3 regions of the Pseudoalteromonas sp. NCCP-2140 genome follow, and region 1 is predicted to be linked to each of the others. Evidence: predicted binding sites of a transcription regulator. Region 1 holds the regulator's gene; each other region holds the start of a gene.
The links. The regulator sigma-54, encoded in region 1, starts transcription at its own class of promoters, with help from an activator protein. The targets are predictions, from matches to a motif close to GTTGGCACGNNNNTNGNNT.
Positions count from the first base shown of each region.

Region 2: the regulator sigma-54 is predicted to act here: its motif matches at 3,422-3,440, upstream of NFU46_RS04630 (FlgO family outer membrane protein).
Region 3: the regulator sigma-54 is predicted to act here: its motif matches at 1,604-1,622, upstream of NFU46_RS18855 (TorF family putative porin).

Region 1 is NZ_BRCZ01000003.1:471,181-479,275, forward strand. It holds gene NFU46_RS08785 (KpsF/GutQ family sugar-phosphate isomerase) at 1-697, shown strand, start outside; gene kdsC (3-deoxy-manno-octulosonate-8-phosphatase KdsC) at 701-1,252, shown strand; gene lptC (LPS export ABC transporter periplasmic protein LptC) at 1,249-1,803, shown strand; gene lptA (lipopolysaccharide transport periplasmic protein LptA) at 1,793-2,314, shown strand; gene lptB (LPS export ABC transporter ATP-binding protein) at 2,311-3,036, shown strand; gene NFU46_RS08810 (RNA polymerase factor sigma-54) at 3,144-4,640, shown strand; gene hpf (ribosome hibernation promoting factor) at 4,668-4,955, shown strand; gene ptsN (PTS IIA-like nitrogen regulatory protein PtsN) at 4,959-5,411, shown strand; gene rapZ (RNase adapter RapZ) at 5,412-6,257, shown strand; gene NFU46_RS08830 (HPr family phosphocarrier protein) at 6,271-6,543, shown strand; gene mgtE (magnesium transporter) at 6,755-8,095, shown strand, end outside.
Region 2 is NZ_BRCZ01000002.1:155,443-163,537, forward strand. It holds gene lgt (prolipoprotein diacylglyceryl transferase) at 1-92, shown strand, start outside; gene NFU46_RS04610 (thymidylate synthase) at 106-957, shown strand; gene galU (UTP--glucose-1-phosphate uridylyltransferase GalU) at 984-1,865, shown strand; gene NFU46_RS04620 (SPOR domain-containing protein) at 2,226-2,795, shown strand; gene NFU46_RS04625 (SPOR domain-containing protein) at 2,937-3,293, shown strand; gene NFU46_RS04630 (FlgO family outer membrane protein) at 3,473-4,066, shown strand; gene NFU46_RS04635 (FlgO family outer membrane protein) at 4,081-4,755, shown strand; gene NFU46_RS04640 (FlgO family outer membrane protein) at 4,759-5,424, shown strand; tRNA gene NFU46_RS04645 (tRNA-Arg) at 5,593-5,667, shown strand; gene NFU46_RS04650 (alpha/beta hydrolase) at 6,044-7,000, shown strand; gene NFU46_RS04655 (zinc-binding dehydrogenase) at 7,043-8,095, opposite strand, start outside.
Region 3 is NZ_BRCZ01000015.1:11,265-19,359, forward strand. It holds gene NFU46_RS18850 (hypothetical protein) at 266-1,432, shown strand; gene NFU46_RS18855 (TorF family putative porin) at 1,721-2,398, shown strand; gene NFU46_RS18860 (aldo/keto reductase) at 2,463-3,356, opposite strand; gene NFU46_RS18865 (YIP1 family protein) at 3,527-4,237, shown strand; gene NFU46_RS18870 (efflux RND transporter periplasmic adaptor subunit) at 4,286-5,452, shown strand; gene NFU46_RS18875 (ABC transporter ATP-binding protein) at 5,452-6,159, shown strand; gene NFU46_RS18880 (ABC transporter permease) at 6,152-7,390, shown strand; gene NFU46_RS18885 (Bor/Iss family lipoprotein) at 7,391-7,714, opposite strand; gene NFU46_RS18890 (Bor family protein) at 7,711-8,025, opposite strand.

The DNA.
Region 1 (8,095 bases):
TGTGGTGATGTGTATTTCGAACTCAGGCGAAACCAGCGAAGTACTTAGCATTATCCCTGTTATCAAGCGCATTGGCGCAAAAATGATTTCACTAACAGGCAACCCAGACTCAACCATGGCCAAACTGTCTGATGTACATGTGTGCATTAAAGTAAGCCAAGAGGCATGTCCATTAGGCCTTGCGCCAACTGCAAGTACCACAGCGACCTTGGTTATGGGTGATGCAATGGCGGTTGCGTTACTTGAAACCCGTGGTTTCACAGCCGATGATTTTGCGCTTTCGCACCCGGGTGGCAGCTTAGGTAAACGTTTATTACTTACATTAGATGATGTGATGCACGCAGGCGACGCCACGCCAATCGTTAGCGAAACCCAAAGCATTAAAGACGCACTAATCGAAATGTCAGCCAAGGGCCTTGGTATGACCGCGGTGATTGGTGCAGATGAAAAGTTAGCCGGATTATTCACTGATGGTGACTTACGCCGTATTTTAGAACAGCGCATCGATATCCATAATACGGCAATTAGCCAAGTAATGACCCGTTCATGTACAACTGCTCGCCCTGATATGCTTGCAGCTGAAGCTTTAAATATTATGGAACGTAAACGTATCAATGGTTTAATTGTGGTAGATCAAAGTAATACGCCAATTGGTGCCCTTAATATGCAAGACCTATTAAAAGCAGGAGTTCTTTAAGCAATGACATTCGCCGAGCTATACCAGCCTCTTAGCCCTGATGTGAGTCAGCGCGCACAAAAAGTAAAATTGCTAATCTGTGATATAGATGGCGTTTTTTCTGATGGCCGAATTTATTTAGGTAATGATGGCGAAGAGCTTAAAGCATTTAATACTAAAGATGGCTTTGGTATTAAAGCGCTCATTAATAGTGGCTTTGAAGTGGCAGTGATTACTGGCCGCCATTCACAAATAGTTCAGCAGCGAATGACTAGCCTAACAGTTCAGCACATTTATCAGGGACAAGAAGATAAGCTGATTGCTTATCAAGAGTTAAAAGATAAACTGGGGCTGACTGATGAACAAATTGCCTATATTGGTGATGATGGTCCAGACTTACCAGTAATGGAAAAAGTAGGGTTTGCCATTGCTGTAAACGACGCACACCCACTGATTAAAAAGCTGGCTCATTACACCACATTATTACCAGGTGGCTTTGGAGCTGTGCGTGAATTAACTGATTTACTGATGTTAGAAAACGGTAAGCCGTTAACTAGCGATGGAACCAGCGCATGAATATAGCCCGTATTTTACTGAGTATTGTTTTTGTTTGTTGCATGGTGTGGTTATGGTACCCGTACTTTAACCAATCAACAGACACAATAACTAGTGAAGACGAGATCATCGCAACACCTGATTACACCGCAGTGGCGTTAAAGCAAACAGCGTATGACGAGCAAGGCAAAATTAGTCATAAAGTGGCTGCTGCTAAAATGGAGTTGTATCAACAATTAGGGTTTACCTTTTTTGAGCAACCTATTTTTACTATTTATGGCGACCAGCAGGTTTGGCAAGTAAAAGCCAAAGAAGCCACATTGTACGAAAACGATCAGCTGATTTTTGAAGGGGATGTAGTTGCTAAAAACTTAACCCACAACGGCATGATTGAAGATATAAAAGCAGAAAACATTAATGTCGACATTGATAAAATGACCATGTTTTCTAAGCAACCTGTGACACTAACAGGACCGAATTTAAAGATTACCGGGAAAGGCTTAAAAGCCGATTTAAAAACCGAAATTGTTGAGTTAACTAACCATACACGAACCATATACTATGACCAATAAACTGAAGAAATTACTCCTGATCCCAAGCTTATTGATTGCCTTTTCGGGCGCAGCTGCCGAGCAAACTGGCGCTCAAATTAGCATTAGCTCAGATCGCCAAGTAGGTAAACTAAAAGATGGCGTTGGCATATTTGAAGGTAACGTAGAGATCGTGCATGGTAATCGTCGTATTACCGCAGAGCGCCTTGAAGCACACGGCGGTGATACCGAAGGTACAGTAGAGTTGATTATTGCCACAGGTAAGCCTGCTTACTTCGAAGAAAAGCAAGCTGATGGCACCGTAATGAGCGCTAGCGCAGAAGAAGTTCGTTATGATGTTGCAAAACGCTTCTTAACCTTAAATGGTGAAGCTGAAGTTACTCAAGCAGGTCAAAAAGTAACAGCAAAAAGCATTACCTATGATATGGCACAGCAGCTGATCAGTGCTGAAAAAGACGAAAACTCAACAGATCGTGTACACACTATTTTAGTGCCTGTTGAAAATAAAAAAGATAATAAAGGCCAACCATGAGCACATTAAAAGCAGAGCTTTTAGCTAAAAGCTACAAAGGCCGCCAAGTGGTTAAAAATGTCGGTCTTGAAGTTGAAGCTGGCAGTATTGTTGGCTTGCTTGGTCCAAATGGCGCAGGTAAAACAACGACCTTCTATATGATTGTAGGCCTAGTACCTAGCGACAAAGGTAAAATCAGTATTGATGATAACGATATCACCCTTTTACCAATGCATAGCCGTGCGCGTTTAGGTATTGGCTATCTGCCACAAGAATCGTCAATTTTTCGAAAGTTGACGGTTTACCAAAACTTGATGGCCATTTTAGAAACTCGTAAAGATCTAAATAAAACCACCCGCGAAGAAACACTCAATAGCTTACTCGATGAGTTTAGTATTCAACACATTCGTGACAGCCAAGGTATGGCGCTGTCAGGTGGTGAGCGACGCCGTGTAGAAATTGCTCGCGCATTAGCCGCTAATCCTAAATTTATCCTTTTAGATGAGCCTTTTGCTGGTGTTGATCCAATTTCAGTGTTAGATATAAAGAAAATTATTGAGCACCTAAAAAATCGTGGTATCGGTGTACTAATTACTGACCATAATGTTCGAGAAACCCTTGATGTTTGTGAAAAAGCCTACATTGTTTCTCATGGGGAGCTAATTGCATCAGGCACACCTGAGCACGTATTAGCAGACCAAACTGTACGCGATGTATATCTAGGCGAGCAATTCAGGCTGTAACCATTACGCCAGCGACTAGAGCATCTGCTAGACTTATAACAATGACAATAAATCGATAACTGTGTTTATACAGTTATCGATAACTTAAAAAGGATTGTTAGGGATACATGAGGCAATCATTACAGCTGCGCATGGGCCAGCAACTTACAATGACTCCACAACTGCAACAAGCGATTCGTTTGTTGCAGCTCAGTACATTGGATCTCCAGCAAGAAATTCAAGAAGCGCTTGATAGTAATCCCCTGCTTGAAGTGGAAGAAGCGGATTACAATGAAGAAAGCACCGGCAAGAATGAGCAAAAAGCGGAGCCTGACGATGTGCAAGTCAGCGCGTCTGCCGAAGAAGCACCTAGCGAGTACGAGCAAGAAAGTAGTGATGCTCTCAATAAAGACACCGTAAGCGATGACTTAGCAATGGACGTCACGTGGGATGAGTACATGAGTGCCGCCCCTTCAACATCGTCAGGGCCAATGCCTGAAGATGAATCTATCTATCAGGGAGCATCAACCGAAACCCTTCATGAATACCTAATGTGGCAATTACAGCTCACGCCATTTAGCCCTACTGATGAAGCGATTGCTGTGGCAATTGTAGAAGCTATCGATGACTCAGGTATTTTAACGGTAAGCTGTGAAGATATAGTCGAAAGCTTTAATCAAAATAACGATGAAGAAGAAATCGAACTTGATGAAGTCGAAGCGGTCTTAAAAAGAATTCAGTTATTTGATCCTGTGGGTATTGGCGCACGCAGTTTACAAGAATGTCTGTGCATTCAGTTACGCCAATTCGATGCTAATACGCCATATTTAGCTGAAACTAAAATGGTTTTATCTGAGCATATCGAATTATTAGCGAGTCGCGACTATCGAACTTTGATGAAAAAGACTAAGCTTAAAGAAAACGAGCTTAAAGAAGTGATGACGCTCATCCACAGCTTAAATCCTAAGCCTGCGGATAGCATAGTGCGCGAAGAGTCTGAGTACGTCATACCTGATGTATCAGTAAAAAAAGTAAAAGGTCGCTGGGTAGTCGAGTTAAACCCAGACTGTATGCCAAAGATTAGAGTGAACAGCCAATATGCGGCGATGTCTCGCTCTGTAAAATCAAGTAGCGACAGCCAATTTATTCGCTCTCACTTACAAGAAGCTAAGTGGTTTATTAAAAGCTTAGAAAGCCGTAACGATACGCTATTAAAAGTGACCAACTGTATCGTTCAACAACAACAAGCTTTCTTTGAGCATGGCCCTGAAGCAATGAAGCCGATGGTGCTAAATGATGTTGCTGAAATGGTCGAAATGCATGAATCGACGATTTCACGGGTAACAACGCAAAAATATATGCATACCCCACGGGGTATTTTTGAGTTGAAATATTTCTTCTCAAGCCATGTCAGCACCGAAAATGGTGGTGAGTGTTCTTCTACAGCAATACGCGCTTTAATCAAGAAGTTAGTCGCTGCAGAAAACTCAGCTAAACCATTGAGTGATAGCAAAATTGCAGATATATTGGCTGAGCAAGGAATTAAAGTAGCTAGACGTACAATTGCAAAATATCGTGAGTCTCTAGCAATACCTCCGTCTAATCAGCGTAAGAGTCTGATTTAGACGTTTTACATAGAAGGAAAAATGCTTATGCAACTAAATTTAACTGGTCGTCATGTAGAAATCACAGATTCATTAAGAGACTATGTAAACACCAAGTTTGCAAAACTAGAAAGGCATTTTGACCATATTAATAATGTTCATGTCATTCTAGATGTAGAAAAATTAAGCCAAAAAGCAGAAGCAACTTTACATGTAAACGGAGGCGAATTGTTCGCTTCTACAGAACATCAAGATATGTACGCAGCCATTGACTCACTGATCGATAAACTTGATCGCCAAGTCATTAAACACAAAGAGAAATTAGCTCGACATTAAATTATGAAACTAAGTTCACTTACTAACCAGGACTGCAGCAAAGCTGCGGTCCTTTTTAATAGCAAAAAAAGAATTCTTGAATATATCAGCGAACTGGCCCACCAGCAGCTTCCTCATTTATCGCAACAAGATATCCTAGATGCTTTACTCAACCGAGAAAAACTAGGTAGCACCGGCATTGGCCGAGGTATTGCTATTCCACATGGCCGAATGAGCGGCGCAGATGAGCCTCATGCATTTGTGATAGTGAGTGAATCCCCTATTAATTTTGATGCAATTGATAATCGTCCAGTTGATATTTTTGTGGCACTCATCGTACCAGATGGTGACTGTCAGCTTCACCTAAAGACCTTATCAACAATTGCTGATAGACTTAAAGATAAAGAATTTTGTAAACAGCTGCGTAGTGCTACTACCGATCAGCAACTGTTTCAGGTCATATCAGCAGAGGCATAAATGGAATTAATAATTATCAGCGGTCGCTCAGGCTCAGGTAAATCGGTCGCTTTACGAGTACTTGAAGACTTGGGCTATTATTGCGTTGATAATATTCCGGTTAATTTACTGCCTTCGCTCGTACGTAGTGTGTCTGATAACTACGATAAAATAGCGGTCAGCATCGACGTGCGTAACTTACCGAAAGAGCAGCAAGAATTTAATGATATTCTTGAGTACCTGCCAGGTTTCGCAAACCCAACACTATTCTATTTAGACAGTGATGACCAAACTCTGATCAAGCGCTTTTCAGAAACACGCCGCTTGCATCCACTATCTATTGATTCTTTGCCGCTTGATCTGGCCATTAAACAAGAAAAAATCCTGCTTGATGTGTTGATCACTCGCGCTGACTTTATGATTGATACCACTGATCTGAGTGTTCATCAGTTAGCAGAATCAATTCGCGAAAAGATTTTAGGTAAAAAAGATAAAAAGCTGATTATTACTTTTATGTCGTTTGGCTTTAAGCATGGTATTCCAAAAGAAGCTGACTACGTTTTTGATGCACGCTTTTTACCTAACCCACACTGGGAACCTGATTTAAAGCCACTAACAGGCCTTGATCAACCAGTAAAAGATTACCTAGCTAGCCACAGCATAGTGCAAAAGTTCACGTGGCAAATACAAACCTTTGTGCAAACTTGGTTGCCACATTTAGAGCGTAATAACCGCAGTTACCTGACCATTGCTATTGGTTGTACCGGCGGCCAGCATCGCTCTGTTTACTTAGCGCAAACAATTGGTGAGAGCTTTGCCAAAAGCCATGCTAATGTAAAAATTCGCCACCGCGAACAAGACATTTAATTAGGCACCAACAATGCACGCTGAAGATACCTTTTTAATTCAAAACAAACTTGGCTTACATGCTCGTGCTGCTACTGTTTTAGCGCAATTAGCGCTGCAATTTGATGCCAAAATTACGCTTTATCAAGATGATAAAGAAGCTGAAGGCGACAGCGTGTTAGCATTAATGCTACTTGAAAGTAGTCAGGGTAAAGAAGTTCGCGTTGTGTGCGAAGGCCCTGACGCCGATGCTGCATTAACGGCAATCGGCGAATTAATTGCACAACGCTTCCACGAGCAAGAATAGCATTTGCTAAGACTTCAGGGTTTACGGTAAACTTAATTCGGATATTTAAAATTCCCTTTAAATATCCTACTTTTATATCGCTCGCTTTTCTAAATTACAAAACTCTTAATAAATTTATCGCAGTGCGACGATATCTCTGCAAATACACTACAAAGCAACTATGCTGTATTTGCTTAGCCTATTTAAACTTTTTTCAGTTGTAAGGACGCCAATGCCAGAAGCCTTTGAACAAGATTACCCACTACAACAACTCAAACAAGTGACCAAGTCACTCAATAGTGGTCAATTTGTTCAAGTGCGCGGTATGTTAGCCAAAACGGCACCTTGTGATACAGCCCTTTTACTTGAATCTTCTCCCCATAAAATTCGTCGTATGCTTTGGCAGCTGGTTGATCCAGATGTCCGTGGTGATGTTCTAGAAGAACTCTCTGAAGATGTACGTCTTGGCATTATTGCCCAGATGGAGCCTGAGCACATTGCTGCTGCCACTGAAGATATGGACGACGATGACTTAGGTGAGGTTTTACGTAGTCTTCCTGATACCGTATATCAAGACGTTGTCAGTGCCATGGATTCGCAAGATAGAGAAAGAGCAACTCAAGCACTTTCTTATCAAGAGCGCTCAGCCGGTGCCTTGATGAACAGCGATACGGTCACCATTCGTCCTGACGTTACTCTAGATGTTGTACTGCGCTATTTACGCTTACGAGGTGAGCTACCAGAGGGTACCGATGACTTATATGTAGTTGATAAGCATAACTGCTTTTTAGGCGCGCTTTCATTAACTACATTGCTGACCAGTCCTTCAGATAAAATTGTTCGTGATTTAATGGATGAAGACTGTGAGTCAATCCTAATCTCTATGGATGAAAGTGATGTGGCGCAACTGTTCGAGCGTCACAACTGGATTTCAGCCCCTGTCGTGGATGATAACGCTCACTTGCTTGGTCGTATTACCATCGATGATATCGTTGACGTAATCCGTGAAGATGCAGAGCACAGCATGCTAAGCCTCGCTGGTCTTGACGACGAAGAAGATACCTTTGCGCCAGTGCTAAAAAGTTCGCAGCGTCGCTCTATTTGGCTTGGGGTTAACTTATTAACCGCATTGTTAGCAGCAATTGTGGCAAGCTTTTTCGAAAACACCTTAGCAATCTTGCCTATTTTAGCGGTACTCAATGGTATCGTCCCTTCAATGGGGGGTGTTGCGGGTAGCCAAACCCTAACTCTGGTTATTCGTGGTATAGCGGTTGGTCATATCAACCAAACCAACCAACGCTTCTTATTACTTAAGGAGTTAGCGATTGGCGCACTGAATGGCATTATTTGGTCGATATTAATTGCTGGTGTGGTTGCCCTATGGCAGTGGGACTTTAAACTCGGCGCAGTGCTGGCCTTTGCAATGTTTATGAATCTTGTTGCCGCTGGTATTGCGGGTGCGAGCATTCCATTAATTCTTAAGAAAATGAAAATTGACCCAGCCCTTGCAGGGAGCGTAGTGCTGACAACCGTCACTGATATTGTTGGTATCTTTGCCTTTTTAGGCACCGCG
Region 2 (8,095 bases), on a different contig from region 1:
AAATACTGTCATTGCCGATGGTAATTGGTGGCCTTGGTTTGTTAATATGGGCCTATAAAAAGCCGCAACACAGCGTGGCAAGTAAAGCATAACAAGAGCAAATCAATGAAACAGTATTTAGATTTATGTCAGCGCATTGTTGACGAAGGTGTGTGGGTTGAGAACAAACGCACTGGTACCAAGTGTTTAACCGTTATTAATGCCGATCTTGAATATGATGTGGCAAATAATAAGTTTCCGCTAATAACAACGCGCAAGAGCTTTTACAAAGCGGCGATAGCGGAGTTACTTGGTTATTTACGTGGTTACGACAGCGCTGCACAGTTTCGTGATATCGGCTGTATGACTTGGAATGCTAACGCAAACGAAAACAAAGCTTGGCTAGAAAACCCACATCGCCGTGGTGAAGATGATATGGGTCGAGTGTATGGTGTGCAAGGCCGCAGTTGGCAACGTCCGGATGGCAGCCACCTTGATCAACTTAAAAAAGTTATCGATAACTTATCAAAAGGGATTGATGATCGCGGTGAAATCGTCACTTTTTATAACCCAGGTGAGTTTGAGTTAGGCTGTTTACGCCCTTGTATGCACACGCACACCTTTTCTTTGTTGGGCGATACTCTATACTTAACATCATACCAACGTAGCTGCGATGTGCCGCTGGGTTTGAACTTTAATCAAATTCAATGTTTTGTGTTACTTGCATTAGTTGCGCAAATAACTGGTCACAAGCCGGGTAAGGCGTATCATAAAATAGCGAATGCGCATATTTATGAAAACCAACTTGAGTTGATGCGTGATGTGCAGCTTAAGCGTGAGCCTTTCGCGTCGCCAGAATTAAAAATAAACCCAAACATTAAATCACTAGAAGACATTGAAACCTGGGTTACAAAAGATGATTTTGAAGTAGTCGGTTATCAGTGTCACGATGCAATTAAGTATCCGTTTTCAGTGTAAGAACAATAAAATTTAAGGAGAAATCAATGAAAGCTGTGATCCCAGTTGCTGGTCTTGGCACGCGTATGTTACCTGCAACAAAAGCAATTCCTAAAGAAATGCTTCCTATTGTTGACCGCCCGTTGATTCAGTACGTTGTAAATGAAGCAATTTCAGCAGGAATTAAAGAAATTGTTTTAGTAACGCATTCAAGTAAAAACTCAATTGAAAACCACTTTGATACCAGTTTTGAGTTAGAAGCTACGCTTGAAAAACGTGTAAAGCGCCAATTACTTGCAGAAGTACAATCAATTTGTCCGAAAGATGTAACAATTATTCAAGTTCGTCAGGGTGAAGCGAAAGGTCTCGGCCATGCTATTAACTGTGCAGCTCCTATCATTGGTAATGAACCGTTTGTTGTTATCTTACCGGATGTGATCATCGATGATGTAGCAAGCGACCTTAAAAAAGATAACTTAGCTGAAATGATCCAGCGTTTTGAAAGTACGGGTGAAAGCCAGATTATGGTTGAACCTGTGCCACAAAACGAAGTTGATAAGTTTGGTGTAGTAGATTTAGGTGATGTAAAAATCAATCAAGGTGAGAGCGCTGCTATTTTAAACATGGTTGAAAAGCCTCCAGTTGATCAAGCGCCATCAAATCTTGCTGTTGTGGGTCGTTATGTATTGAGTAAAAATATTTGGCCATTACTTGCAAAAACCCCAGCAGGCGCTGGCGACGAAATTCAATTAACAGATGCCATTGCCATGTTAATGGAAAAAGAAATTGTTGATGCCTACTCAATGAAAGGTAAAAGCCATGACTGTGGCAGCAAAATTGGTTATTTAAAAGCTATTGTAGAATTTGCACTACGCCGTGATGAATTCAAAGACGAGCTTACAGATTTCATAAAGTCGCTGGTTAAATAAGTAATGCAAACCATCTAGTTAAAAATTATGTAAAAAAAGTGCCTATATGGCACTTTTTTATTATTTACATAAACCTTACAATTGCCGATGATTACCCAATAAAGGATTTTTCTGATATACCTTTGTCTTAACACATTGTTACTATTGAATGTAAATTAATTGTTTCGTGTATATTTCATCTATAGTTGTTCTCCAGTAAATAACTAAAACAAAAAGTAATAGACGAAACGTTAATACGTTAGTGGTTACGGCTTATATCTCAAATTATCTTTTAAGTGTTGATGTACAGGTAAGTACTAACAGTGTGTTCTTCTTTGGATAAGAAGTTGTTTTTTAATGGTACTTTAAAGAATCCTGATTATGAAATGTTGCTCAAAGCTTTTACGTTACAGTTTATACCTCGTGGTGTTACTAGCTGTATCTGGTTGCAGTCATAATTCATTGTCTTATATCTTTGAAAATAAAACTCTAAACTTAGATTTTTCCTCTCTTTTAAGTAAAGCGTTCAGTCAGCCAAGTACTTATCATGTGCAAATACCAGCGAGCCCTGACAGAGTAACCACAAACTATAAATCAGTTGGAAATATTCAGCAGACCCCAGATAAAGAACTTAGCTCTGTGCCAGAGTCATCGACAAACACTGAGCTTTCTAATCATAGTTATAGTTTTGCTTTACAGCTTATGTCTGTTGAATCTGAACAAGGTCTGGCTTATTCATTTAAAAAAATGGTTAGGCGTGCCCCAAGCATCTTTCAAGGTAAACCGATACTCAATGTTGAAGTAGCACAGGTAAATGAGCATACTTATTATCGCCTTAAATTTGGCCGCTATAAGTATTTAAAGAATGCAAAGGCTGACTGTGAAGCAGTTAAGCGGCAAGGTATTGATTGCTGGGTTAGCAATTACACAAATAACCGAGTTTATTTTTAGTTTAAAACTTTCATCCTACAGCTGGCATTTTTATTGCTGAATTTAAGTCTATTTTTTAGAGTCGACGTCATCATGCACTTTTCTAGTTTCTCCAAATACCTTTTGATAATCATCTGCCTCACAGCTCTACCAGCATGCATGATGAGCCAAGAACAAAGCCAGCCAGTATATAATGAGCAGTTAGTGCAACAATCATCAATGCAGTCACAAAGTTCAGCTGTTGAAGTACATAAAGCTGCAGAGTCTGGAGTGCAGTTAGGTTTATATCTAACACCTAATAAAGTAGCTCACCGTGTTTTAGAGCTAAAGCGTGACTATCCTGATATCATGCATGGTCTAGATTTTCGCTTTAAACAACGTGATCAAAAAGGCGTAACCTTGTATGGATTAAGAGCTGGCCCATTTGCAAACTATACTCAAGCCACTGCATTTTGTGAGATTGTTAAAAAAGTAGGGCAGACTTGTGTTACAGCCCATTTTGTTGGGCAGACGCTGTAGCATTTGAACTAAATAACAATCAGCAGCTAGATATTAAAAGAGGCCTTAAAGCAAAAAGACTAGCTCATAGCATATATCAGAGCCTCTTGTTTCACGATTATCTTGGTATATCCCGTTTATAATAATACTTAGGCATAATTATTGCTTTGTACTTACTAAGTTTAGTGAGGATGGCAATTATGCGCCTGTTATTTTATTCAGTTTTTTTAGTGTTGGTGGGTTGTAGCTTAACTGAAGAGCCACAAAAAACGCCCCCTAGAGAAACCCCAAAATCGCCGATGGCACCTTATACGGTGCATCAATACGTTGCTGATTTAAGTAGTCAGCTGAGCCGTATTCAAGGCCCTTACAAAGGCAATGCACGTATTGCTGTGACCAGTTTCTACATGGCTGATGGCTTAGGTACTGATTTAGCTGAAGATCAGGGCAGTGGCTTGAGTCAGCAAATTCAAGAAAGTTTATTAACGCAATTTACTCAGCTTGGTTTTCATACCATTGAGTATCGATTAGAAAATACTTTAAATTTGCAGCAATCGGCCGATAGTGTACTTAGTCGTGATGTAAATACCTTACGTCAACGTCAGAATATTGACTTTGTTATTACCGGCACACTGACGCGGCAACAACATGCCTACATAGTAAATGCCCGATTAGTGAATACCAAAGATCTGCGAATTGTGTCAGCAGCAAGCACTGAGATCCCTATCAATGTAATGTGGGGCGCTGAAAAAGTTCAGCAACGTGATGGCCAGTTGTATCGAAGCGAATATTAAGAGGAACTCATTTAATGAAACGTTTAATTTTAACTTTATGTTTGCCTTTTGGCTTTGGTTGCTCATCAATGTTAACTGGTGATGTAACACAACACGATAATGATCCTCAGTTAGCTGCGCAAAGAGAAGTCGCCGCGCCACATAGTAACGACAGTGTGTTTCAAACCAATCAGGCGGTGATGAATAACAGCACCTTTACAGCAGCACCAACGCGTAAAAATATTAATCACTATGTGCGTGGCATCATGCAGGATCTTGTTGAAAACTTGCAATATGTTAGCGATAGCACGCCGGTTGCTGTTTCAAGCTTCATATACCTTGATGCAGATTACAACTCAACGAATTTGCTAGGTAATCAAATTGCCGAAAGCTTCATTCATGAGCTTCACGCATTTGGTGTACCTGTCATTGATTTTAAAACCACTGATTATATGCGTGTCACGCCAACTGGTGACTATGTTTTCAGTCGTGATTATTTAGAGCTAAGCCAAGATCAAAACTTCAATTATGTATTGGCAGGTACTTTGGTTAATCATCAAAGTGGTGTGCTCGTGAATGCTCGGATTGTTGGTTTAGCAAGCAAAGCAGTTGTAGGGTCAGCGCAAGGTTTTATCCCGCAATCAGTGGTTGATGCCCTTGATAGTACCAACCGCAGTGATGGTATTACACTAAAACAAGCAAGTGAGTAAGCTATGAAAGGTTTTATTTTAGCATCGTTAACGCTCGCACTATCTGGCTGCCAATTGCTGCCAGAGCAATCAGCAGAGCCGCAAAATACAGCTCAAAATGTACCTGCATCAGCAAATACTCAAGTCGATTACGTTGCTATGCTACAAGCGCTTGAACAAAATGATATGCAGCAGGATAACGCTAACCATCGTTTATTTGTGCCTTATCAACATCATAAAACCGTTGTTAATTATGTCGAGCAAATGGCGCTTGAGCTAGTAGATACTATGCAACAAGAGAGTGAGTTAGGCATTGCCATTACTAGCTTTGTTGATTTAGATGCAAGCCTAAAAAGCAGCTCACAACTTGGTAATCAACTCTCTGAAACAATGATGCACCAGCTGCAAAAATTTGGATTTGGCGTTGTTGATTTTAAAGCGATGGATATCATTAGTGTGACCTCACGTGGTGATTTTGTGATGTCGCGAGATGTAGAAGAGTTAGCCGAGCGTCGCATCGCGAGCCATGTACTTACAGGCACGCTGATATACCGCCCTAATGGTGTAGAAGTGAATGCACGAGTAATTAATTTAAACTCAAAGTTGGTTATTGCCAGCGCACAAAAAGTGATCCCTTATTTTGTGCTAAAAAATGAGTCAATCAAATCAGCAACGGCTAGCGTTAACTAACCTCATTACTTTGCCAATCGACTTACTCAAAAGTCGATTGGTTTATTCTCTTGATTACCAAAGCCTTAGACCGTTATACTTTTAGTTACAAGTTACAAGTTACAAGTTACAAGTTACAAGTTACAAGTTACAAGTTACAAGTTACAAGCTTTCCCTCAGCTTTTGAGTGGCCTCTTAGTTAAATGGATATAACGGCCCCCTCCTAAGGGGCAGTTACAGGTTCGATTCCTGTAGGGGCTACCAATAAAATCAATGACTAGTCGTGTTCTTCTCCTTTGTAGCATATGTGTAGCGTTAAAGTTCCGAATAGATTGCTTCAATCAATATCCGATAAGTTTGAGTGTTCTATAAAATCATAGCGATCTCTAAAGTTGCACACTCTTCTTATCCAGTAGTTTGTTTTATTGGTTTTAAGTGCTGCTTATATTTTGCTCACTCAATACTATGTCTATTTTTAGTAATTAAAATCAATTCATTTTTCGTATTCTTTCCTGTTTTTCTTGCTGTTTAGTTGAAATTTAAACTAATCATTATTTTGCAGATTAGTTTTAACCTTGGCCTATATAGGTGACAGGTTCTAACTACTTACTGTGGCTAAAAACAGAATAAGGATATTGATATGTTGATTATTACGAATAGAAACATAAATAAATCAAACTTTAAAAATGGCGTAGGCGATCACAATGCTTTTGGTGACTACGCAAACGCAAAAGGACCTAATGAAGTTAGGCTCGCTCATGCAGATAAAGTAGAGGGAGTATGGCAAGTGCGACTAGTCACTGAGCCATCTAAAATAACTCAGAATAATATTCCTTCTAAAAAAGCATTTGCAGAAGTTCGTGAACGGCTCACTTCCTCAGGTAAAAATTGCGTTTTTTTTGTACATGGCTTTAATCAAAGCTTTTATAAGAACTTAGAAAAGTCATTAGCATTAGAAAAAGAGCATGGGGTTGAGGTTGTTGTTTTTTCTTGGCCCTCTAATCCTGGAGGTTTTAAGACAAAAGAATACCGAAGCGCTAAGAGAAATGCACAGGCATCAGTTGGTGCTTTGGATGCTACGTTGGAAAAGTTAGGCCAATACATGAAAGAACCGTTTAATAAAGAGGCCCTTAAGGCATGCGATATTAAATTTACCTTTATGACTTACAGTTTGGGGAATTACTTGTTTCAGAATTACGTTATCAACGCTTTATACGAAGCTGAAACAAGAATGTTTGATAACGTTGTATTGTGCCAAGCTGATGTTGATAACGCAGGTCATCAACATTGGGTCAATAATATAGAAGCTGGAAAACGAGTTTATATTACGATCAATGAAAATGATTGGGTCCTAAAATGGTCTGATGCGAATTTTCAAAAAGATCGGTTAGGAAGAACTGCTAGGAATTTGGTCGCTTCAAATGCTTTTTATTTTGACTTTACTGGCGGTCCAAATGTAGGAAAAACTCATGGCCTCTTCTATGAAAAGACAAATGATGTAGTTAAATCATTTTTTACAACTGTTTTAAATGGCGGTAGAGGTGAGGAGACTGATGGCTTAGTTTTTGATAGTAGGTTGAACGCTTATAGATTTTAGCTCTAAAATGAGGCTATTATTTTTTTAATAGCCTCATTAAAATTAACCCGTTACTTTTTCAAGCTCGCCTGTGCGCCATGGTTCAATGATGATTTTGATATGGTCGTTTGGTTTAAATAAGGTATCAAATGCACCTTGTACGCCGTCTATGCCGACTTTACCAGTACGCATTTTTTGCCATGCAATTTTGCCTGACGCGATGTTCTCAAGTGATTGTGCAAACTCTTCTGGCTGGTAGTAATAAGAGAAAATAAGGTCTAACTCTTTCACTGTGGCATAGGCAAAGTTAACGTTTAGTGGCGCGGTATGTACACCTGTTACAATGATTTTTGCTTTTGCTGGTGCACGTAAAATGTAGTCGTTCAATAAGCGGCTTACACCGGCACATTCAAAAATAACGACCTTGTTGTTACCCGCAAGTGCTGCGGCTTTAGCAACTTCATCATCTGCCATAGGGTTAACATATTCTGTAGCGCCAAATTCAAGGGCAATTTGTTTTTTGCTCTCTTGTGGATCAGAGGCAACGATGTGTTTTACGCCTTGAAGCTTTAACGCGGCAATCGCTGCAAGGCCAATTGGGCCACAGCCAACCACAATAGCTACGTCATCATTATTCATTTGTGCGCGGTTCACTGCGTGCAGGCCAACAGCAAGTGGTTCTGTAATGGCTGCCGCTTCTGATGGAACAGCATCAGGAATAGGTAATAGCAAGGCTTCATCAACAATAAAGTATTCAGAATAGGCACCATATAGCCCTGGGGTTACACCTACGCCAGCGCCGCCAGCAGAAAGTAAAATTGGCACTGAGGTTACACGGGTGCCTTTAGCTAATTCGCCTTTAGTATTTGGACCGTAGCTAACAATTTCTGCCGCGTACTCATGGCCTAATAATACTTCTTGGTCATCGCCTGCATCTTTAGCCATGATGCCAAGGTTTTTATAGATATCGAATACATCGCTGGTGTGGCGGGTTATATGAATATCAGAACCGCAAATGCCGCAAGCTAGGCTTTTTACCAGTACTTGGCCGGGTCCAGGTGTAGGGATATCAATTTGTTTTACATGCAGCTTGCCATTTTGCATGGCAACAGAATT
Region 3 (8,095 bases), on a different contig from region 1:
AGGTTACAAAAATCCCTTGGCCGCTTTATACCCTTGGTGGTTATCGCGTTAAAAATCGCTGCTCACTTTGAACTCAGTGTTGAGCAATTATTTACACTCGATGACAATGATTAATAAACCATGTCAGTCGCAATCTTACTTATAAAGTATCAGTAAGATTGCATCATTTCATTACTTCGGTATGATGCACGACCCTGTTGTTTTTGCACCCTGTGTACTAAAATTAAACAACCCAATTTGGTCAAAACTGGAGTATCGATTAAGCATGAAGAAACTGCTTATTTCACCGTCAAAAATGGCGCTTGGCGAGCAAGAAAGTCAAATTTATCAAAATATCCTCAAGCAAGCCTCTGATATCAGCTTAAACCTTATGGCAGTTAAAGTAGAAAACCACCCTGAAGACTTTTTAGGTTGGTGCTATGAGCTATTAAGTGCAAGCCGTGATCGCATTAACTACGATCTGTTAGAAGATAAGCAATTACCCACTCTTAAAAAACTTCATGACTTATTAATTTCTGCAATCAGTTTTTTGCAGTTAAAAACATTAAGGGTTGCGCCATGGCCTGTTATTGCAGGCTTCATCGAGCAGCATAAAGAGCTTGTAGCCCTTGATGAGCAATTACGCTTAACTAATTACATTGCTGCAATTAAATCGCAATCCCTAAAAGAGATGATCCCAGAAGACCGTTTAGCGTTTTCAGGTAAACACAGTGCCTCGCTTGATCCAAGCAGCTATAACTTCGACGTTGAATGGTTTGCTTCTACTAAGAACGCAAAAGGTTTCCACCAAATGTTGAGTGATTTACCAGGTGCGTTCGATGAGGCGCTTGTACACATTCCACTTGAGGGTGAAGTAACGCAAGAACATTATCAGCATTTTATGGTTGCTTACTTCATGGCATTTAATGGCAGCGATGAAAAGCCAACGCTTGCTCCTGCTACTCGCTTGCTTGCGATGCGCCGACCTGACGTGTTTACACCAATCGTAAATAGTAAACTTGATGCCCTTTGTGCGGCATTAGGCATTACTAAGCTTAATAACCGTGATTTTGAGCGCTACTGGCAAGATGTTGTCGAAGCAATACATAGCATGCCTTGGTTCAAAATGGCCAGTGCAGCAAATGAGCTTGAACAATCTCTGGTTGAAATCAAAGCCCTATTGCCTAGCTTCTTTTATTATGCAGATAAAAGTACCGCTGATAACTCTAACTATATTAAGTTGTTAAACAAACCTAAGAGTACCACAAGCTCAGCAGGTAAAAAGACCGTACGCCGTGGCAAAGAATCAGCAGAGATACTGGTGGACCGAGCATTAGCAAGTGATGATATCCCTGAACATATCAAAGCTAAGCGCGATTCAATCATCAGTGAAGTTGAAAAAGGCCGCAGTGTTGAAGAAACCATTACTCTAATGCGTGCAATTTTCGGCTAAGTTACTCTCAAATAAGCAAAACCCGGTTGCTTCGCAATTGTGCAACCGGGTTATTTTTTGCACCACACATGTGCGCATGAACAATTCAAATAACCATCCTTTTCACAATTAAACAAGTTTAAAAGCCTGTTTTTAAAGCCTTTAAGCATAAAATATCCCATTCGAAATTAACTTGGCACAACCAGTGCAATATCGTATCCAGACAACACATAGAAAATGTCCTCAAATAATAACCAGACTGCAATCTGAAAATGGGACAAAATCAACATAACAACAGGATACAGAAACATGCTAAAACTAAAAAAAACGGTCGCAGCAAGCGCCCTTGCGCTATTAACTTTGAGCTCAACATATAGCTATGCAGAAGTCACAGCAAACGCTGCGGCAACTTCAAACTACTTATGGCGTGGTCAAGAACAAACCGGCGGTGATGCTGCAATCCAAGGTGGTATCGACTACGCAAGTGAATCTGGCTTTTATGCGGGTACTTGGGTATCGAATGCTAGCTGGGCTGACGACATGACTTACGAGCTAGACCTTTATGCTGGTTTTGGCGGTGAAATCAATGAAACCTTTAGCTACGATGTTGGCTACATTTATTATGCATACCCAGATGCAGCATCTTATACAGATGCAGACTTCTCTGAAATCTACGGTAGCATTAGCATGGGTAGCTTCACCTTTGGTGCAGCAGTCCTAGCAACATCAGCAGCAAGCGGTGACGGTACAGATTTTGGTGACTCTCTATATTTAAATGCTGACTACAGTTTCCCAGTTGGCAGTACCGGTGCAGAAATGGCCCTTCACTTAGGTCATTACTCAGGGGATTTCATTGGTGATGATGACATCATCGACTACGGTGTTTCAGTGTCGAAAGACGGCTTTACTTTCGGTCTTTCAGACAACGACATTGATGGTTCAGATGTAAAAGTGTATGTCGCTTACGCGGTTGACTTCACTTTATAAAGAATGTGTTACTTGCTGCAACACGAAGGGCCGTTAAGGCCCTTTTCTCGTTTTGGGCTATATATTAAGGCACACTATGCCCGGTTGAGCCTTGCCAAATGCGATACCATTGTTCACGGTTCATAGTAAGCTGCTTAGCTTCAACAGCTGATTTAACACGCTCAATATTCCCCGTACCAAGTACCACAGACGGTGCACTTGGGTGCATTAACAGCCAAGCATAAACAACTTGATCAATGGCTGTGGCGCCAATTTCAGCACCAACCTGCTCCAACACTGTACGTAAACGCACCGCTTTTTCATCATCACTTGAGAATATACGACCCCCAGCTAATGGTGACCAAAGCATAGGTTTGATATCGAGCAATTGGCATTGGTCTAAGCTACCATCATCAAGGGCTTTCATTTCGTAAGGTGAAAACTCAATTTGATTAGTCACAAGCTCAAAGTCTAAACGCGACTGCAACAAGCTAAATTGCGATGGGGTGAAATTAGATACACCAAAATCAATCACGTCACCATTTGCTTTTAGGGTATTAAATGCTTGTGCCATTTCATCAGCATTCATTAAGTAATCAGGGCGATGGATAAGTAATACATCTAAACGATCAGTGTTGAAGTTTTTAAGTGACTGCTGTGCTGAGGCAATTATATGCGCGGCACTTGAATCATAATGGTTTGCTTTGCCTTGTAATCCTAGGCTTGCAAACGCAGGCTTAATACCACATTTAGTGATTATTTTGATTTCATCACGAATACTTGGTTTTAGTTTAAGTGCTTTACCAAATTCGGCTTCACAACCGTATTCACCGTAGATGTCAGCATGATCAGTATTTGAAACTCCCATATCGATTGCATTTTCTAAAAAACTTAAGCATTGCTGTGGCGTTATCTGCCAATCTAGCAAGCGCCAGAACCCTAATACCAACTCATCAATACAACGACCATTGCTATTCACCATAACGACCTACTATTCCTAATAAATTCGACTCAAATTAATCTTTTAACCATATCACAGATTTACTAATCACAGCTGTTAACATACAGTTACAAAACAAATTGCTAATTTGTTACTAAACAGGATATTTTAGTACCTAAAAACAAATGTTATAAAACAAGGAATAAAAAATGAAATCATCAAATGTCATGACCGCATTGGTTGATATTTTTATCAGCCCAAGCAAAGCCTTTAATGGCTTAAAAGAAGCAAAAGGTTGGTCTTTTGTTGCCTTTATTTTACTTGCCAGCATTCTCGCTGCCAGCATGTTTGCTTTTTACAATAAAGCTGACCCGCAGTTTTTAATCGATCAACAAGTCGCAGCGGCCAGTGTTGATGCCACCATTGCAGAACAAAAAATGATTCGCCAAAGCATGGAGCAAACCATAGATTTGCAAGTTTGGTTTGCTATGTTTGGTGGCATTATCGGTTTAGCTGTTATTAATGCCCTAATGGCAGGCTACTACCTATTTGTATCTAAGCAAGATCCAGAAGCTAACTACGGTTATGGTGCGTGGTATGGCTTTGGTGTATGGGCCATGATGCCTTTGGTTATTTATTATTTAGGCTTTTTAATCTTAGTCCTTACAGCAAGCACTAACCAAATTTCACAAACGCTAATGAACTACTCTTCGATTAACCAACTTTTAATTGGTTTAGAAATTGGCCACCCATTTTACACCTTACTTGAAAGTCTCAATATCTTTTCTATTTGGGGTATTTTCATCGCAGCTATCGGTTTAAAGAGCTGGACTAATTTCACTTTCAATAAAGCGCTACTGTTTGCAGCTCTACCAAGTATTGTTATTTACGGTATTTGGACTGTAATCGCTCTCGTTTAATTCTGCTTTGAGCGGCAATATGCCGCTCTTAACTACCAAGGAAGTAACATGAAAAAAGCCATTATTATTGGCCTCGCTGTTACGGCATTTGTCGCTTTACTGATTTCAAAACAAGTCACAGGCAATAAAGATGCACCAGAAATGCATATTGCAGAAGTTGAACAAGGCAATATTGCCGATTCAATTTTAGCCTCTGGCAACCTAGTCTTTAACACCCAAGTGCAACTGCGCTCAGAAGTGACAGGCCGTGTAGCGAAAGTGTTTGTAGAGGAAGGTGAAAGTGTCACTGAGGGCGATATTTTAATGCGCCTAGATACGACCGCGTTTGAATCTGAAGTTGCACGCAACAAGGCCGTGCTTCGCGCGACCGAAATCGATATTAAGCATAGCGAAACCCGATTGAAAAATATCGAGCGTCAACTAAGCCGCCAGAAAGAGCTTTATGAAGTTGGCCTTGCTGGCCAAGAGGTATATGAAAACCTACAAAATGCCCGCGATTTAGCAAAAATAGATATTGAAGCAAAACGTGAAGCTTACAACCAAGCCCAAGCATCGTTATTGATTGCTGAAGACCGTTTAAATAAAAGCGTGTTTCGCGCTCCAATGAGTGGCCTACTTGCTTCGGTCAATATTAAAGAAGGTGAAACTGTTATTGCCGGAACAACTAACATTATTGGCTCAGACCTGATGTTAGTAGCAGACCCCAGCGCAATATTAGCCGAGCTTCGAGTGGATGAGACCGATATTGCCGGTATCAAATTAGACCAACATGCAGATATCTATGCCGCCGCTTACCCAAATCAACCTTTCACTGGCAAAGTAATAAACATTGGCACATCAGCAAAAAATCAAGCCGGTTCTCAGGGCTTATCATTTAAAGTCAAAGTACTGCTTGATGCCACTGACCGCCAGCTTTATGCCGGAATGAGCTGCCGCGCAGAAATCGCCACAAGCATTGCCGAAAATGGCTTAAAACTGCCTATTGAAGCTATTCAAAAAGAGGATGATAGCTACTTTGTCTGGAAGCTTAATGCAGATAATACAGTAACTAAAACAGCGGTAACGGTAGGTATTTCTTCAGATATAGAGCAAGCACTAACCAGCGGTGTTGTTAAAGGAGATCGTATTGTTATAGGCCCAGCTAGACCACTTAGCTCACTAAAAGAGGGTGATACGGTAGCCGTTAAAAACAGCCCTGAAAAAGGTGCTAACTAATGTCTGCGGTGATCAAACTCAGTAATATCAATAAACAATACAAAATGGGCGAACAAGTTTTCAAAGCCCTTGATGATATTAATATTGAAATTGCGCAAAATGAGTATGTTGCCATCATTGGCCCTTCAGGCTCAGGTAAATCAACCCTGATGAACTTGCTTGGCTGTTTAGATACTCCCACCAGTGGTGATTACTATTTAAAAGATAAGTTAGTAAAGCGCATGACCGAAACGGAGCTTGCTCATCAGCGTAATGAAAGTGTTGGCTTTATTTTTCAAAGCTTTAACTTGTTACCACGAGCATCCGCCCTTGAAAATGTTATGCAGCCTTTAGTGTATCGATTTATTTCTGCCAAAGAGCGAAAGCAACAAGCGCTCGAATCATTACAACGGGTTGGTCTTGGCGATAAGGTAAATCACCTTTCGAGCCAGCTTTCTGGTGGCCAACGTCAACGTGTCGCTATAGCTCGCGCACTGGTTACTAAGCCCCACATTCTACTTGGTGATGAGCCTACCGGTAACTTAGATAGTAAAACCACCACTGAAATCATGGCGCTGTTTGATGAGCTTCATAACGAAGGGCACACCATTATTTTGGTTACTCATGAACAAGATATTGCTGATCACTGCCAACGTGTTATTCGCTTAGTTGATGGCAAGGTTGTTAGTGATACCCGTAAAGGCGAAGGAACAAGACAACATGTTTAAATCTGCTATCGCTGTAATGGAAGGTACAAAAGCCGCACTGATGGCAATTAAAGCCAATGCGATGCGCAGTGCCCTTACCTGCTTAGGCATTATTATTGGTGTTGCAGCGGTTGTGACCGTGGTGGCAGTGATGCAAGGGTTTACCAAGCAAATTAATGATCAGCTTGCTGATATGTCTCCCGATGTCACCAATATAAAACCTTACACTAGCGTAGAAAAAGAAATGGTAGGTCAACAAGCAAAGTTAACCTACAGCGACTTTTTAACTCTAAAAGCCCGAGTGAAAGAAGCCGAAACCTTTACTGCGCTAATGTTTACTTGGCGCTTTTCTGGTGCAGCAGAGTATGGCAATAAAAGTCATGCTTCACGGGTAATGGGCACCGAGCAAGACTACCAAAAAGCTTATCGCACCTACCCAGAACTCGGGCGGTTTATTCGCGCAGAAGATGATGAAAAGCGCCGTCGAGTGGCGTTTATTGGTCCTTCAATTATCGAAAAGCTTAACCTGCCTGAAAACCCTGTAGGTGAATATATCAAACTCGGTGGTGAGTGGTTTCGCATTATTGGTGTTGCTGAAAAACAAGGTAGTTTATTAGGTTTTGACCAAGACGATTACATTAATATTCCGATAAGTACCATGAGTGCGCTAGAAGGCGGCAGTGTTGATACCAATGTACAAATGATGTTTCGTTTGAAAGACGATGCTAACGAAGCGCAAGTACTGGCTAAAATTCGCCGTATCTTACGTCAATTACATAAACTGAAAGACGGTGAAGATGACGACTTTGAATTTGAAACCGCCGAAAAAGCCCGTGCTAATATCGATAAATTTACCGGAAGTGCTACCGCAATTACCGCGGGGATAGTGGGTATCAGCCTGGTAGTTGGTGGTATCGGAGTGATGAATATCATGCTGGTTTCGGTAACAGAACGTACGCGTGTGATCGGCACCTTGAAAGCATTAGGGGCAACACCTGGCTTTATTATGCTGCAATTTTTAGTTGAAGCGGTGGTGCTATCACTTTTTGGAGGCTTAATTGGTTTAGCGATTGGTTATGGTGCTGCGGCACTGATTTCGTTATCAGTGCCGAGCATGCCAGATGCCTACATACCGGGTTGGGCGATTATGCTGTCATTTGGCTTTACTTCATTGATTGGTATTGTGTTTGGCTTAGCGCCCGCTATTAAAGCGGCACGCTTAAACCCAATTGATGCGCTGCGTTATGAATAACTAGTCTGGCTTATAAGGTACTTGAGCGCAGCTTATTTCAACTGTTTTCGGGTACCAAATAGGCCCAACTTGGTTTACTGCAACTTCAGCTAAGCCATTGGTGAACGACTTATAAGTGTGAACGGTTTGCCATTCGGAATCAGGACACTCCTCAGATAAGTCGACAGGCTTTGAACCTTCGTAAAGCGCTGCGGCAAAGTTATGATGCCATTGCTCTGTTGCAGGCGCTTTATTGGCTTGTGCAGCACTGCCATTATCAAAGTAGATATTTGTGCAACCACTTAAGGTTGCTACTAACACAGTTGTTACTAGTAGGCTTTTCATAATTGTTGCTCCTGTGCTTGTTGCTCACACCATACTTTTACTGTGTGAGGAGCATAAATTCCGAGTGTAACGAGTCCTAATGCGCCATCAGCGAATGTTTGTTGCGATTGCATTTGGGCAACTTTTTTATCTTGGCAAATAGCCTTTACATCAACGCGCTCTTCACCAACAAGGCCCCACAAAAAGAATGGGCGGCTATCTTGGTAATCAGCTTTAGTGGCTAATTTATTGGTTGTTTTTTCTGGCACTATGGTGACTGATGAACACGCTGTCACCGATAAGGAAAGCAGCATACAGGCCATTTGTTTCATGAGTAGTTCCTTTGTCTGAGTTGTTAAGCTCAGTAAGTATAAGAATATGAGTACTCATTTTGGGTAAGAA